One region of the Pseudomonas sp. 1121_17 genome, then DNA from elsewhere that is predicted to be linked to it. Evidence: riboswitches for the same ligand, from Rfam matches in the RefSeq annotation. Region 1 holds a riboswitch; each other region holds the start of a gene.
The links. Region 1 has a riboswitch for cobalamin ahead of FW789_RS21385 (ABC transporter substrate-binding protein). Riboswitches for the same ligand answer to the same signal wherever they lie in the genome.

Region 1 (4,206 bases):
GTGCTGGATATCGAGATGGTTGGTCGGCTCATCGAGCAGCAACACGCCCGGCCGCTGGGCCAGGGCGCGGGCGATGTGCACGCGCTGCCGCTCGCCGCCGGACAGGCTGTGCCAGAGGCGCTGGCGCAAATGCAGGGCGTCAAGATCGGTAAGGGCCTGCTCGACGATGCGCCGATCCTCGGGGGAGTACGGCGCCAGCGCCGACAGCCATGGTGTGCGACCCAGGGCCACGGCGTCATACACGCTGATGGCATCGCTGGTGTAGGCCTGCTGCTCGACCAGAGCCAAGACCTGGGCGATCTGCCGCCGGGGCATGCGCGCCAGTGGCTGGCCGAGCAGTTGCACTTCACCATTGCTCGGTTTGAGAAGGCCGGCAAGCAGTTTGAGCAGGGTCGATTTGCCGGAGCCATTTGGGCCAACCACGCCGAGGGTTTCCCCGGCGATCACCTCAAGCTCGACCGCTTCGAGCAGATCGTTGCCACCCAGACGCAGGCCAAGGCCTCGGCAACTGAGCGGCGCGAGATTCACGGTGTTGAGGTTGGTCATGCGCGCCCCCGGCGGCTTACCAGAATCAAGGCGAACAGAGGCGCGCCAATCAGCGCAGTGACCACGCCGACCGGAATCACCTGCCCAGGAATCAAGGTCCGCGAGAGGATATCGGCGCTGATCAGGAACAGCGCACCTCCCAGGGCACTTGCCGGCAGCAGGCGGCTGTGACCGGTGCCGAGCAGCAGGCGCAGTGCGTGAGGAATGACCAGGCCGACAAAGCCGATGGCGCCGACAATCGATACCATCACTGCCGTAACCAGCGCCGCGCAGCTGATCAGCAGCAGTTGGCTGCGGCGCACCGGAATACCCAGCGAGGCCGCCGAGTCGGCGCCGAAGGTAAAGGCGTCGAGAGTGCGCCGATGCCACAGGCATACCGCCAAACCCAGCAGCGCCACTGGCACCGCCAGCCACACTGACGGCCAACGCACGCCGCTGAGGTTACCCAGCAGCCAGAACAGAATGCCACGCGCCTGTTCGGCAGTCGCCGACTTGGTGATCAAGAATGCCGTAAGCGCGCTGAACAACTGCGAGCCAGCGATCCCAGCCAGAATCACCTGGGCATTACCGCCGCCAGCACCGCTGGCCCGCGACAGCAGCAGGACCAGGCCGAACGCTGCCAGTGCACCAATGAACGCGCCGCCCGACATCGACAGCGCAGCGCCACCAAGCCCAAGCAGGGCTACCGCGACCGCACCCGTCGAAGCACCCGCCGACAACCCAAGCAGATACGGCTCGGCCAGCGGATTGCGCAGCAGCGCCTGCAGGATCACCCCGCAGGTCGCCAGCCCGGCGCCGCATGCGGCAGCCACCAGGGTGCGGGTCAGGCGATAGTTCCAGATGATGCCCGCGTCGATCGGGTCGACTGGGTAACCGGCGTCCCACAGGTTGTTGGCCAGGACCCGCAAGACCACGCTGGGCGCCACTGGCGTTTCACCAATGGCGATACCGGCAAGCATCGCCCCCAGCAAGGCGAGCAGGGCAGCGGCGCAGTAGGGCAGCAGACGCATCATGGTTGCTCGGCTTTCCCCGAAGCAAACGCGTTGGACAGCGTCTCCAGGCCACGGAACAGGCGAATACCGGCCTGCATCGCGTCGGCATCGAGGACGATGATGCGGCCCTTGCGAACGGCGTCCATGTGTTTGGTGACGGGGTCACTACGGAGGAATTCGAGCTTCTTCTGGTAGTCATCGGCAGGGAAGCGGCGGCGGTCCATGCGGGCGATGATCAGCCAGGTCGGGTTGGCCTTGGCCAGGGTTTCCCAGCCAACCGTTGGCCACTCTTCGCTGGACTCGACCACGTTGCGCACGCCCAGGGTCTGCAGCATGAAGTCGGCCACGCCCTGGCGGCCGGCGACATATGGGTCGATGTCGAGGTCGGCACTGGAGAACCAGAACAGGGCGGAGGTCTGCGTCAGGTCGTGGCCGGCCAGTTGTTTGCGGGCAGTGTCCAGGCTCTGCTTGAGCTCGTTGTTGAGCGCTTCGCCACGCGCCTGCACGTCGAAGATCTCGGCCAGTTGGCTGACGCTTTTGTAGATGCTGGCGATCTGGAACGGCTGCAGCCGGGTGCCGTCGGCACCGACCAGGTTGTCCTTGCCTTCGCAATCGGACGGCAGCACATAGGTCGGCACGTTCAGCTCGTTGAACTGCTCACGGGTGCCGACCACACCCTGTGCGCCGATCATCCATTCGAACTGCGCAGCTACCAGTTGCGGGCGCTTGCCGACCACTGCTTCAAAGCTTGGATCGTTGTCAGCGAGGCGCTCGACCTTGTCGTTCTGCGCCTTGAACTCGGGCAGCACGTTGTTGAACCACAGCGAGGTGCCCACCAGCTTGTCGCCCAGGCCTAGTGCATAGAGCATTTCGGTACCGGCCTGGCCGATGGTCACTGCGCGCTGCGGCGCCTGGGCAAAGGTCTGCACCGCGCCGCAGTTGTCGATGGTCAGCGGATAGTGGGTGGCGGCGGCCTGGGCCAGGCCAGACAGGCTCAGGCCTGCCAGCAGGGTCACGAAAAGGGGCAGCATGGGTGGGCGATCTCCTATCGAACAATGCGGGGAATGAACCCACGGACAGGCATCGCCTTGCCCATTGCGCACGGCAACGGGCAGCACCCTGGGAAGGGTGGAGATGGCCAGCCCGGACACCCCGCCGGTTGGTAAATGCTTGCCGGCAGGTCTCCTGACTGGTGCGTCATGGCCTGGCTCCAGCCTTCCCGGGTCAGCAACCCAGTGGCATCGATGGAGCAGGCTCGGCACTTACAGTTGCGGGGGCAGTTCCGTTTCGCCTGCATTGAGGGCAGGCCTGGGATTCCCTGTTAGTTCCGTGATGGAAACCGGCGGGCGGCATGGTAGACCATCACCCCGCCGGGGGAAAACGCTTTTCAGAGATACTTGAGCCAGCTGATGTCGCGGCGGCGTGCCTTGAGTTGGGCAAACTGGCGCACCGGCAGGTACAACGCCGCCGCCAGCAAGACTGCAGTCAGCCAGATGAAGCCGATGCTGTCGAAGCCGAAATAACCACCCTGATTGAGCCCGAACAGCGCGACACAGGCCAGGTACAGCAGCTTGAGCACATACAGGTGCAGCAGGTAGAAAAACATCGGCGCCGCGCCGAACACCGCCAGCACACTGATCCAGCGCGCCTGGCCGGCGCGTTCGAAGCCGCGTAGCAACAGCAGCCCGGCGCCCAGCGTCAGTGCCAGGAACAGTAGTGATGGCGGGTACTTGGTGATGTTGCAAAAGCTCATCACGGTCTGCATCAGGCTTGGGTAGCTGCTCCACGGCGCTTCGCCGTAGCCATTGAGCAGGCGCAGGCCGAGGAAGCCGAGCAGGGCCGCTACACCCGCCAGCAGCAAGCGCCGTTGGCGCACGCCGGCGACGCTGCTGCGGGCGAACCACGGGCCGAGGGCGTAGCCAAAGGCAATTACACCAATCCACGGCAGCACTGGGTAGGAGGTGCGCATGCGCAGGCTGTCGGACACCTCCAGCCAGCCGCGGTCATGCAGGATCGCCCACGGCACATGCATGACCGAGCCGGGCGCAAAGTGCACGCCGTCGAGCAGGTTATGCCCGGCGATGATCAGTGCACCGAGCGCGATCAGCACCGGGCGTGGCAGCCAGACCAGCAGTGACAGCGCGATCATGCTCACGCCGATCGCCCAGATCACCTGCATGTAGATCACCGTCGGGGGCAACTGGAAGGTCCAGGCGAAGTTGACCAGGGTGAATTCCAGCACCACCAGAAACAGTCCGCGCTTGAACAGGAACGCCGACGTGGCGCCGCGGCCTTGATACTTCTCGCCATACAGCCAGGCCGAAAGACCGGTCAGCAGGACGAACACCGGGGCACACAGATGCGCCAGGGTGCGGCTGAAAAACAACGAAGGTTCGGTGCTTTCGATGGTCATCGGGTCAACCACCTGGTGATGCATGAAGAAGGTCTCGCGTACGTGATCGAGCAGCATGAACAGAATGACCAACCCGCGCAGGGCATCGATGCTCTGCAGGCGTTGGCTGACGAGGGTGGGAGAGGTCAGAGCGCTTGTCATGAAATTTCGCTGGTGAGGTTTCGTGTAACGTTATCTTATAACTATTGGTTTTCCTGTTGAAAGCCTTTTATCGGCGAGCGTAGTGCCCATGAAGGCCCTGGCTAGCCCGTTGCT
Region 2 (4,206 bases), on a different contig from region 1:
CACGCGCAGGATGCCAAACTCCACTACCAACTGGTTGAGGGCCGTCAGCAGCAAGCGCTCATCGGCCTCTGGCAAATCCAGCGAGATCGAGTCGAAGGCATCATGGTCGTGATCGTCATGATCATCGTCGTCATGGTGGCTGTCATGATGAGTTCGGCGCCCATCAATGTGCGCTTCCGATTCGGCACCCAGGCCCAGCAGCACATCCAGCGGCAGGCGGCCGCTGCTGGCTTCGATGACCTTGACCGCCGGCGGCAGCTCTTCGCAGACTTCGGCGCGAACCTTGGCCAGGCCTTCGGCGTCGATCAGGTCAGCCTTGTTCAGCACCACCAGGTCAGCGCTGGCCAGCTGGTCGGCAAACAGTTCGTGCAGCGGCGACTCATGATCCAGGTTCGGGTCGAGCTTGCGCTGGGCATCGACCTGGTCAGGGAACGCTGCGAAGGTGCCGGCAGCCACTGCCGGGCTGTCGACCACGGTGATCACCGCATCGACCGTGCAGGCGTTGCGGATTTCTGGCCACTGGAAGGCTTGCACCAGCGGTTTGGGCAAGGCCAGGCCGCTGGTTTCGATCAGAATGTGGTCCAGATCGCCGCGACGTGCCACCAGTTCACGCATGACCGGGAAGAACTCTTCCTGCACGGTGCAGCACAGGCAGCCGTTGGCCAGCTCGAAGACACGCCCGTAGGCTTCTTCTTCGGTACAGCCGATGGTGCATTGTTTAAGGATTTCGCCGTCGATACCGAGTTCGCCGAACTCGTTGACGATCACCGCGATGCGCCTACCCTGGGCGTTGTCGAGCATGTGCCGCAGCAACGTGGTTTTGCCCGAGCCGAGGAAGCCGGTGACGATGGTGACGGGGAGTTTGGCCAGTGTTTTCATGGATGCGTGCCCTTGGCAGAATGGCGCGGGCATGCAGGACGAGCGCCGCAGGCTGTCACAGCCGGGCTTGTTCGCCTCCGGATCACCCCGCCCGGATTAAAGTCGAAATCGTCTCGAGGCAGGTCTCCTGGCTTGCACCGCACCGGCGCCGGGCCGGTTAGATGACGCCTTCCCGCGCAAGGCGCAGTGGCTGTGTCGATCCTGATCAGTGCTTACAGTTGCGGGGGCAGCCGCGGCTTGACCGCGTTCCCGTCTTAGCTCCGGCCACGCCGGAGAACCTCGAAGCAGACAAGGCTACGCACCCCGGCGGCAAGCTGCAAGCGGCTTTAGGGGCTGTCATCTGCCTTATATAGGCGGCTGAATGCACACTGGCGTGCAACTTGTCACTTGCAGCGCGCCGCTGCGGCATGGTTTGCTAGCGCCTTGCGTTCAGGTGCCCCCTATGGGGTGAAACGGGAAACCGGTGCGTCGCTGGCCTCAATAGAGAGCCCGACTACTCCGGTGCTGCCCCCGCAACGGTAAGCGAGCGAAGTGTCTTGACCACTGTGCCAGGCTGTAGGGCATGGGAAGGTGACGCTTTTCAAGGAGCCCTGCTCCTCCTCGTGAGCCCGGAGACCGGCCTGCGTAGTCGAATATCAACACCCCGCGGTGGGCGGGCGCTGTCGCATTGCCCTGGGCCATCCGCGCCCGGGGCCGGTGCGCCTGCCCCCTGCCTATAACAAGCAGAGGATTGCGTCATGCCCATCACCAGTGCCAAACACAGCATCGCCACCCCCGTCAGCCTCAGTCAACGCCTGGTCATCGCCGTCGGCGCCAGCCTGGTTGGCCTGTGCCTGGTGTACTTCGCCGGTTTCTCGCACATCGAAGCGGTGCACAACGCAGCCCACGATACGCGCCACAGCGCTGCCTTCCCCTGCCACTGAGTAGACTCGCATGATCACGCGCATTGCCCGTACTGCAGGGTTCAGCGGCCTGCTCGCCGCCCTGCTGCTGACCCTGCTGCAAAGCTTCTGGATCAGCCCGTTGATCCTCGAAGCGGAAACCTTCGAGAGCCCAGCGCCGGCTGGCCAGCACGAGCATGATGACAGCGCCGTTGCTGCCCACGAGCACAGCGCCGAAGCCTGGGCGCCTGAAGACGGCTGGCAGCGCGTGCTGGCCACCACCGGCGGCAACCTGGTGGTTGCGGTCGGCTTTGCCCTGATGCTGGCAGCGCTGTACAGCCTGCGCGAACCCAACCGGGTCGCCACCGGAGCGCTGTGGGGCCTGGCCGGTTTTGCCGTGTTCTGCCTGGCGCCAACCCTGGGCTTGCCGGCCGAGCTGCCGGGCACGGCGGCAGCCAACCTTGGCCAACGTCAGACCTGGTGGATCGGCACTGCGGCCGCAACTGCGGTCGGCCTGGGCCTGATTGTGTTTGCCCAGCATTGGCTGCTGAAGGTAGTCGGCGTACTGCTGTTGGCGCTGCCACACGTGATCGGCGCGCCGCAGCCGAGCGTGCATGAAAGTCTTGCGCCTGAGGCCCTGGCAACCCAGTTCAAAATCGCCTCGTGGCTGACCAATGCCGCCTTCTGGATTGCCTTGGGCTTGCTCAGTGCGTGGTTGTTCCGCCGTTCGCGGCAGGCTTGATGTCTGAGCCGCGACCCGCCGTGTATGTCGGCGTTGGCTGCCGCAAGGGCTGCCCCGCCGACCTGCTTGAGGCCCTGCTGCTACAAAGTCTTGCCAGCCTTGGCTTAACCCTGCATGCAGTGCAGGGCATCGCCAGTATCGAGCTGAAAGTCAGCGAGGCTGGCCTGCATCAACTGGCCGATCGCCTGCAACTGGCGCTGGAGTTTTTTCCCGCAGAGCAGTTGCAGCGTTTTGCCCCCCAGCTCAGCCAGCACTCCGCTACAGCCTTCGCCCACAGCGGCTGCTGGGGCGTAGCCGAAAGCACCGCCCTGGCCTTTGCCGCGCATGCTCACGGCAGCGCGCGGCTGGTGCTCACCCGGCAAACGTTGGCGGGCGCTACCCTCGCCCTCGCCAGTGCTGGATAATCGCCTCCATCTTATTTGCAAGGATTTGCCATGACGGTCTACTTCATCGGCGCCGGCCCGGGCGATCCGGAACTGATCACGGTCAAAGGCCAGCGCCTGATCCGGCACTGCCCGGTGATCATCTACGCGGGCTCGCTGGTCCCCGCCGCAGTGCTCGAGGGTCACAGCGCCGAAACTGTCATCAACAGCGCCGAACTGCACCTTGAGCAGATCATCGACGCCATGCACAGCGCGCATGCGTTAGGCCAAGATGTGGCGCGGGTGCACAGCGGTGACCCGAGCCTGTATGGCGCCATCGGCGAGCAGATCCGTCACTTGCGCGAGCTGGGCATCGACTACCAGATCATCCCTGGGGTAACGGCAACGGCGGCCAGCGCCGCACTGCTGGGTTGTGAACTGACCCTGCCGGGCATCGCCCAAACGGTCATCCTCACCCGTTACGGCGACAGCTCGCCGATGCCCGCCGGCGAACAACTCGGCGATCTGGCCCGGCATGGCAGCACCCTGGCGATTCACCTCGGCGTCAAGCACCTGCCACGGATCGTTGCAGAGCTGCTGCCACATTACGGTGCTGACTGCCCGGTTGCGGTCATCCATCGCGCCACCTGGCCTGATCAGGACTGGGTCAGAGGCACGCTGGCGGACATCGTCGAACTGATCAGTACACGGGATTTTCGGCGAACTGCGCTGATCCTGGTCGGTCACGTCCTGGGGGATACACCGTTCGCCGAATCAGCCCTGTATCGCGCCGGCCACGCTCACCTGTATCGCCCCGGCAACGGCTGATTGCCAGCGCCGCCAGCGCAGAGCAGACTCGACCAACCTTGTTGCTATCGGAACCACGCCCATGCTGGAACTACGCCCCAACTGTGAATGCTGCGCCGTCGAACTGCCCGGCGACAGCCCGGATGCAATGATCTGCTCGTTCGAATGCACGTATTGCCGTAGCTGTGCCGAACAACGTCTGCACGGACGCTGCCCGAACTGCGCTGGTCAGCTGCAAAGCCGGCCGACCCGCGTTGGTAACGCACTGAGCAACAACCCCGCCTCCACTAAGCGCGTCATCAAAGACCACGCGCCCTGCCCCTGATTCCTACCGCCGGCAGGCCGGAAGGCCTGCCACATCCGGATTGTTACCGTACTTTTTTGTAGGAATTTTCCTCAGAATCACCTGGTTTGTTCATCACGCCTATACTCGGCATTACCACGGACTGAGAATCGACGTATCTTGCGCGCTGCCTGAGGTTTGCGGATCAACCCTCAGCTACGTTCCTGTGTGATTCAGGCAACGGACCCTCTT
Region 3 (4,206 bases), on a different contig from region 1:
TTCGCAAGACCTGCGCTCGGCCTCCTGAGTCGCCGATGGATCAAGATCAAAAGCAGATCAAGGTCAAGAGCACGCCTCGCTGCGCTGGCGCAGATCAAGGGCGAGAGTCAAAAGCAGTGGCTGAGTGGCTTTTTCAGTTACTTCGCTGCGCTCACTCGCCAGATTACGTTGCCCACATCATCAGCCACCAGCACGCCTTCGCTCTGATCGCTGACCACGCCAACCGGCCGGCCCATTGCCTCACCCTGTTCATTCAAGAAACTGCTCAGCAGGTCTATTGCCTGGCCTGCCGGCTTGCCATTCGCATCGAACGGCACAAAGATCACTTTGTAACCACTGTGTGGCTTGCGGTTCCACGAGCCGTGTTGACCAATCAGCGCGCCACGGCCAAACGGTGCGGGCAATAAACCCGGCTCGATGAAGGCCAGGCCAAGCGAAGCGGTATGTGGCCCCACGGCGTAATCCGGTACCAGCGCCTGGGCGACTTTGGCTGGGTCTTGTGGTTGCACCCGCACGTCTACGTGCTGCCCGTAGTAGCTGTACGGCCAGCCGTAGAAACCGCCATCCTTGACCGAGGTGATGTAGTCCGGGACCAGGTCGCTGCCGATCTCGTCGCGCTCGTTGACTGCCGTCCATAGCGCCCCGGATTGCGGCTGCCAGGCCAATCCATTCGGGTTGCGCAGCCCGGAGGCGAAGATGCGGTGGCTGCCGGTGGCGCGGTCCACTTCCCAGATCGCCGCGCGGCCTTGCTCTTGCTGCATGCCGTTCTCTGCCACGTTGCTGTTGGAGCCTACCGTGACGTACAGCTTGCGCCCGTCGGGGCTGGCAATCACGTTCTTGGTCCAGTGGTGATTGAGGGTGCCACCCGGCAGGTCGATGACCTTCTGCCCGCGCCCGTCGATCTGCAACGCGTCGGTCACGTAATCGAAGCGCAGCAGCTTGTCGGTATCGGCGATGTACAGGTCCTTGCCTACCAACACCATGCCGAAGGGCGAGTTGAGCCCTTCGATAAAGCGGCTGCGGGTTTCGGCAACGCCGTCATGGTCGCGGTCGCGCAGCAGGGTGATGCGGTTGGCGGTGGGGACGCCTGCACCGGCCAAGGACATGGCTCGTTTCATGAACCAGCCGCGCAGGCCTTTGCTGTCGTCCGGCTTGGCCGGTGCGTTGGTTTCGGCGACCAGCACGTCGCCATTGGGCAGCACATACAGCCAGCGCGGATGGTCGAGGTGGTCGGCAAATAGCGCAACCTGAGTGCCGGCCGCTGCAACCGGTTTGCCACCCTGCGGCCAGCCGACCGCTGGCGCGACGTTGACGGTTGGCAACAGGGTTTTGTTTGGCGCCGGTAACTGCGGTGTGGGGCCGATGCCATCGTTGACCCTGAGGCTGGCGGTCTCGCCGCAGCCGCCGAGGCCTGCGAGCAAGGCGAGCACAACGGCACTGCGCATTCTGTTCATGGGCGGGCTCTCGACAAGGGCTATGGCATACAGAACCATAGCCGCCGGGCGAGGTTCAACCCGGCGCGGCGCAGGGGTGCTTCACGCTTGCTTGAACAGCAATGCAACACCTGGGAAATACTGGCCGAGCTCGTTGTGCAGCTTGCGATAGGCGTACGGGAAGTACCAGGCAACGGCGCAGGCGGTGTGCTTTTGCAGGTCATCGACCAGGTCCTGGAGTTCTTCCGGGCTGGCGTGCTGGCCGGCTTTCCACGGGCTGACGAACAGCGCCCCGGCTTTGAGCTGGCTGGCATAGGCAATCGGCTTGGCGGCGCTGGTGGTTTCTTGCAGGGCGGCGGTCAGGTCGAGCCGGGCAATGCGCGGCCAGCGCTGGCTGGCGTGCGTGTGGATCGACTCCTCGGCGGTGCTGATGGTCAGGTCACAACGGCCTTCGCGCTCGCCTTCTTCGCGTTGCTTGCTGCTGGCAAACTGGGTCAGGGCGACCAGCTCGGCTTGCCAGGCGGCGGCAGCCAGCAGGCCGACGTTGGCCGCTGCACCATGCCAGTACGGCGCGTCGCTGGCATGGTTGAGTTCGGCGAAGCGATCGATGCAGTCGACCCAGCGCTCCAGGGCAGGACGCAAAAACTCCAGGCGCGGGTTGTTGATGATCAGACCTTGCATGCTGCGCACTCCTTATTGTGATTATCGCGGTCAGCTACAGTGATGGCGATATGATGTCAATGCTAGCAGTCTGCGCTGTACTGTCGAATCGGCCATTGATCCAGGCCAAACCGGCCTTGTTTCATTGACGCTCCCGGTGCAACCCTCTAACCTTCGCGGCGTGTTTCAGGTGCCCTGCGGACGGCGGTCTGGCGGGGTGAAACTGGGAAGCCGGTACCAGTCCGGCGCTGCCCCCGCAACGGTAGGTGAGCCGCGTACGTAGCGCTCACGAGCCCGGAGACCGGCCTGTTACTGCCAACGGCATCACGGAGGGTGATGCACAGTTCACTGTGGTTTGCGCCACGGCGCCTGCGCGTTCTCCGTTTGCCTGCCTTTCGATCTGTCGCCGCCCGGTGCGCGCGCAGGCACTTGCGGAGAACCTTATGAGCGACAACCCCGAACGCGACGAACGTCACCTGGCGCGCATGCAGCGCAAAAAGGCGATCATCGACGAGCGTATCGCCAACTCTCCCAATCAATGCGGCCTGCTGCTGGTGCTGACCGGTAATGGCAAGGGCAAAAGCAGCTCGGCTTTCGGCATGCTCGCCCGCGCGCTGGGCCATGACATGCAGTGCGGCGTGGTGCAGTTCATCAAGGGCCGCAACAGCACCGGCGAGGAGCTGTTCTTCCGCCGTTTCCCCGAGCAGGTGCGCTACCACGTGATGGGCGAGGGCTTTACCTGGGAAACCCAGGACCGCCAGCGCGACATCGCCGCGGCAGAAGCCGCCTGGGCGGTATCGCGGCAAATGCTGCAGGACCCGTCGATTCATTTCGTTGTGCTGGATGAGCTGAACATCGCCCTCAAGCATGGTTACCTCGATCTGGACCAGGTGCTCAGTGACATTCAGGCTCGTCCACCAATGCAGCACGTGATCGTCACCGGCCGCGGCGCCAAACCGGAAATGGTCGAACTGGCCGACACCGTTACCGAGATGGGCATGCTCAAGCACGCCTTCCAGGCCGGTATCCGCGCCCAGAAGGGCGTGGAACTATGAGTGACCCGCGCCGGTGCCCGGCGGTGCTGATCGCAGCGCCCGCTTCCGGGCAGGGCAAGACCACCGTGACCGCAGCCCTGGCGCGCTTGCACCGCAACCTCGGGCGCAAGGTGCGGGTGTTCAAGTGCGGTCCGGACTTTCTCGACCCGATGATTCTGGAGCGGGCCAGCGGCGCACCGGTGTACCAGCTCGATCTGTGGATGATTGGCGCGCAAGAGAGCCGGCGACTGCTCTGGGAAGCTGCCGGCGAGGCCGACCTGATCCTCATCGAAGGGGTCATGGGCTTGTTCGATGGCACTCCGTCCAGCGCTGATCTGGCGCGCCATTTCGGCGTTCCGGTGCTGGCGGTGATCGACGGTACCGCCATGGCCCAGACCTTTGGTGCGCTGGCCCTGGGCCTGGCACGCTACCAGGCCGATTTGCCGTTCGCCGGGGTGCTGGCCAATCGGGTTGGCAGCCTGCGCCACGCGCAACTACTTGAAGGCAGCCTGACCGAAGGCCTGCGCTGGTACGGCGGGCTGTCGCGCGAGCGCGGCATCGAGCTGCCGAGTCGCCACCTGGGCCTGGTGCAAGCCAGCGAACTGAACGACCTTGACCAGCGCCTCGACGCCGCCGCCGAGGCCCTGGCTGGCAGCTGCGATGCAGCGCTGCCGCCAGCGGTGAGCTTCGATGGCCCCGCTTTGCCAGCACCGTTGCCCTCGTTGGCCGGGGTGCGCATCGGTGTGGCGCAAGACGAAGCATTTGCCTTCATCTATGGCGCCAACCTCGACTTGCTGCGGGCCATGGGGGCTCAGCTGGAGTTTTTCTCGCCGCTGCACGACAGCGAGCTGCCGCAGGTCGACAGCCTCTATCTGCCAGGCGGCTACCCCGAATTGCACCATCATGCGCTGGCCGCCAATACGCCGATGCTGGACGCGATTCGCGCTCACCATAATGTTGGCAAGCCGCTTTTGGCCGAGTGCGGCGGCATGCTCTACCTGCTTGAAAACCTGACCGATGTTGCCGGTGAACGCGCCGCGCTGGTTGGTTTGTTGACTGGCGAGGCGGTGATGCAGAAG

Region 2: another riboswitch for cobalamin. It lies ahead of FW789_RS05750 (CbtB domain-containing protein); the one in region 1 lies ahead of FW789_RS21385 (ABC transporter substrate-binding protein).
Region 3: another riboswitch for cobalamin. It lies ahead of cobO (cob(I)yrinic acid a,c-diamide adenosyltransferase); the one in region 1 lies ahead of FW789_RS21385 (ABC transporter substrate-binding protein).

The regions. Positions count from the first base shown of each region.
Region 1 covers NZ_VXCX01000014.1:46,071-50,276, forward strand. Annotated here, with positions in the region: gene FW789_RS21375 (ABC transporter ATP-binding protein) at 1-546, opposite strand, end outside; gene FW789_RS21380 (FecCD family ABC transporter permease) at 543-1,559, opposite strand; gene FW789_RS21385 (ABC transporter substrate-binding protein) at 1,556-2,569, opposite strand; cobalamin riboswitch at 2,697-2,897, opposite strand; gene FW789_RS21390 (DUF1624 domain-containing protein) at 2,926-4,092, opposite strand.
Region 2 covers NZ_VXCX01000002.1:191,471-195,676, reverse strand. Annotated here, with positions in the region: gene cobW (cobalamin biosynthesis protein CobW) at 1-879, opposite strand, end outside; cobalamin riboswitch at 980-1,176, opposite strand; cobalamin riboswitch at 1,294-1,517, shown strand; gene FW789_RS05750 (CbtB domain-containing protein) at 1,617-1,802, shown strand; gene FW789_RS05745 (CbtA family protein) at 1,813-2,502, shown strand; gene FW789_RS05740 (cobalamin biosynthesis protein) at 2,502-2,906, shown strand; gene cobM (precorrin-4 C(11)-methyltransferase) at 2,937-3,692, shown strand; gene FW789_RS05730 (DUF1272 domain-containing protein) at 3,754-3,996, shown strand.
Region 3 covers NZ_VXCX01000001.1:9,432-13,637, forward strand. Annotated here, with positions in the region: gene FW789_RS00055 (PQQ-dependent sugar dehydrogenase) at 138-1,454, opposite strand; gene FW789_RS00060 (hypothetical protein) at 1,536-2,114, opposite strand; cobalamin riboswitch at 2,265-2,417, shown strand; gene cobO (cob(I)yrinic acid a,c-diamide adenosyltransferase) at 2,537-3,148, shown strand; gene FW789_RS00070 (cobyrinate a,c-diamide synthase) at 3,145-4,206, shown strand, end outside.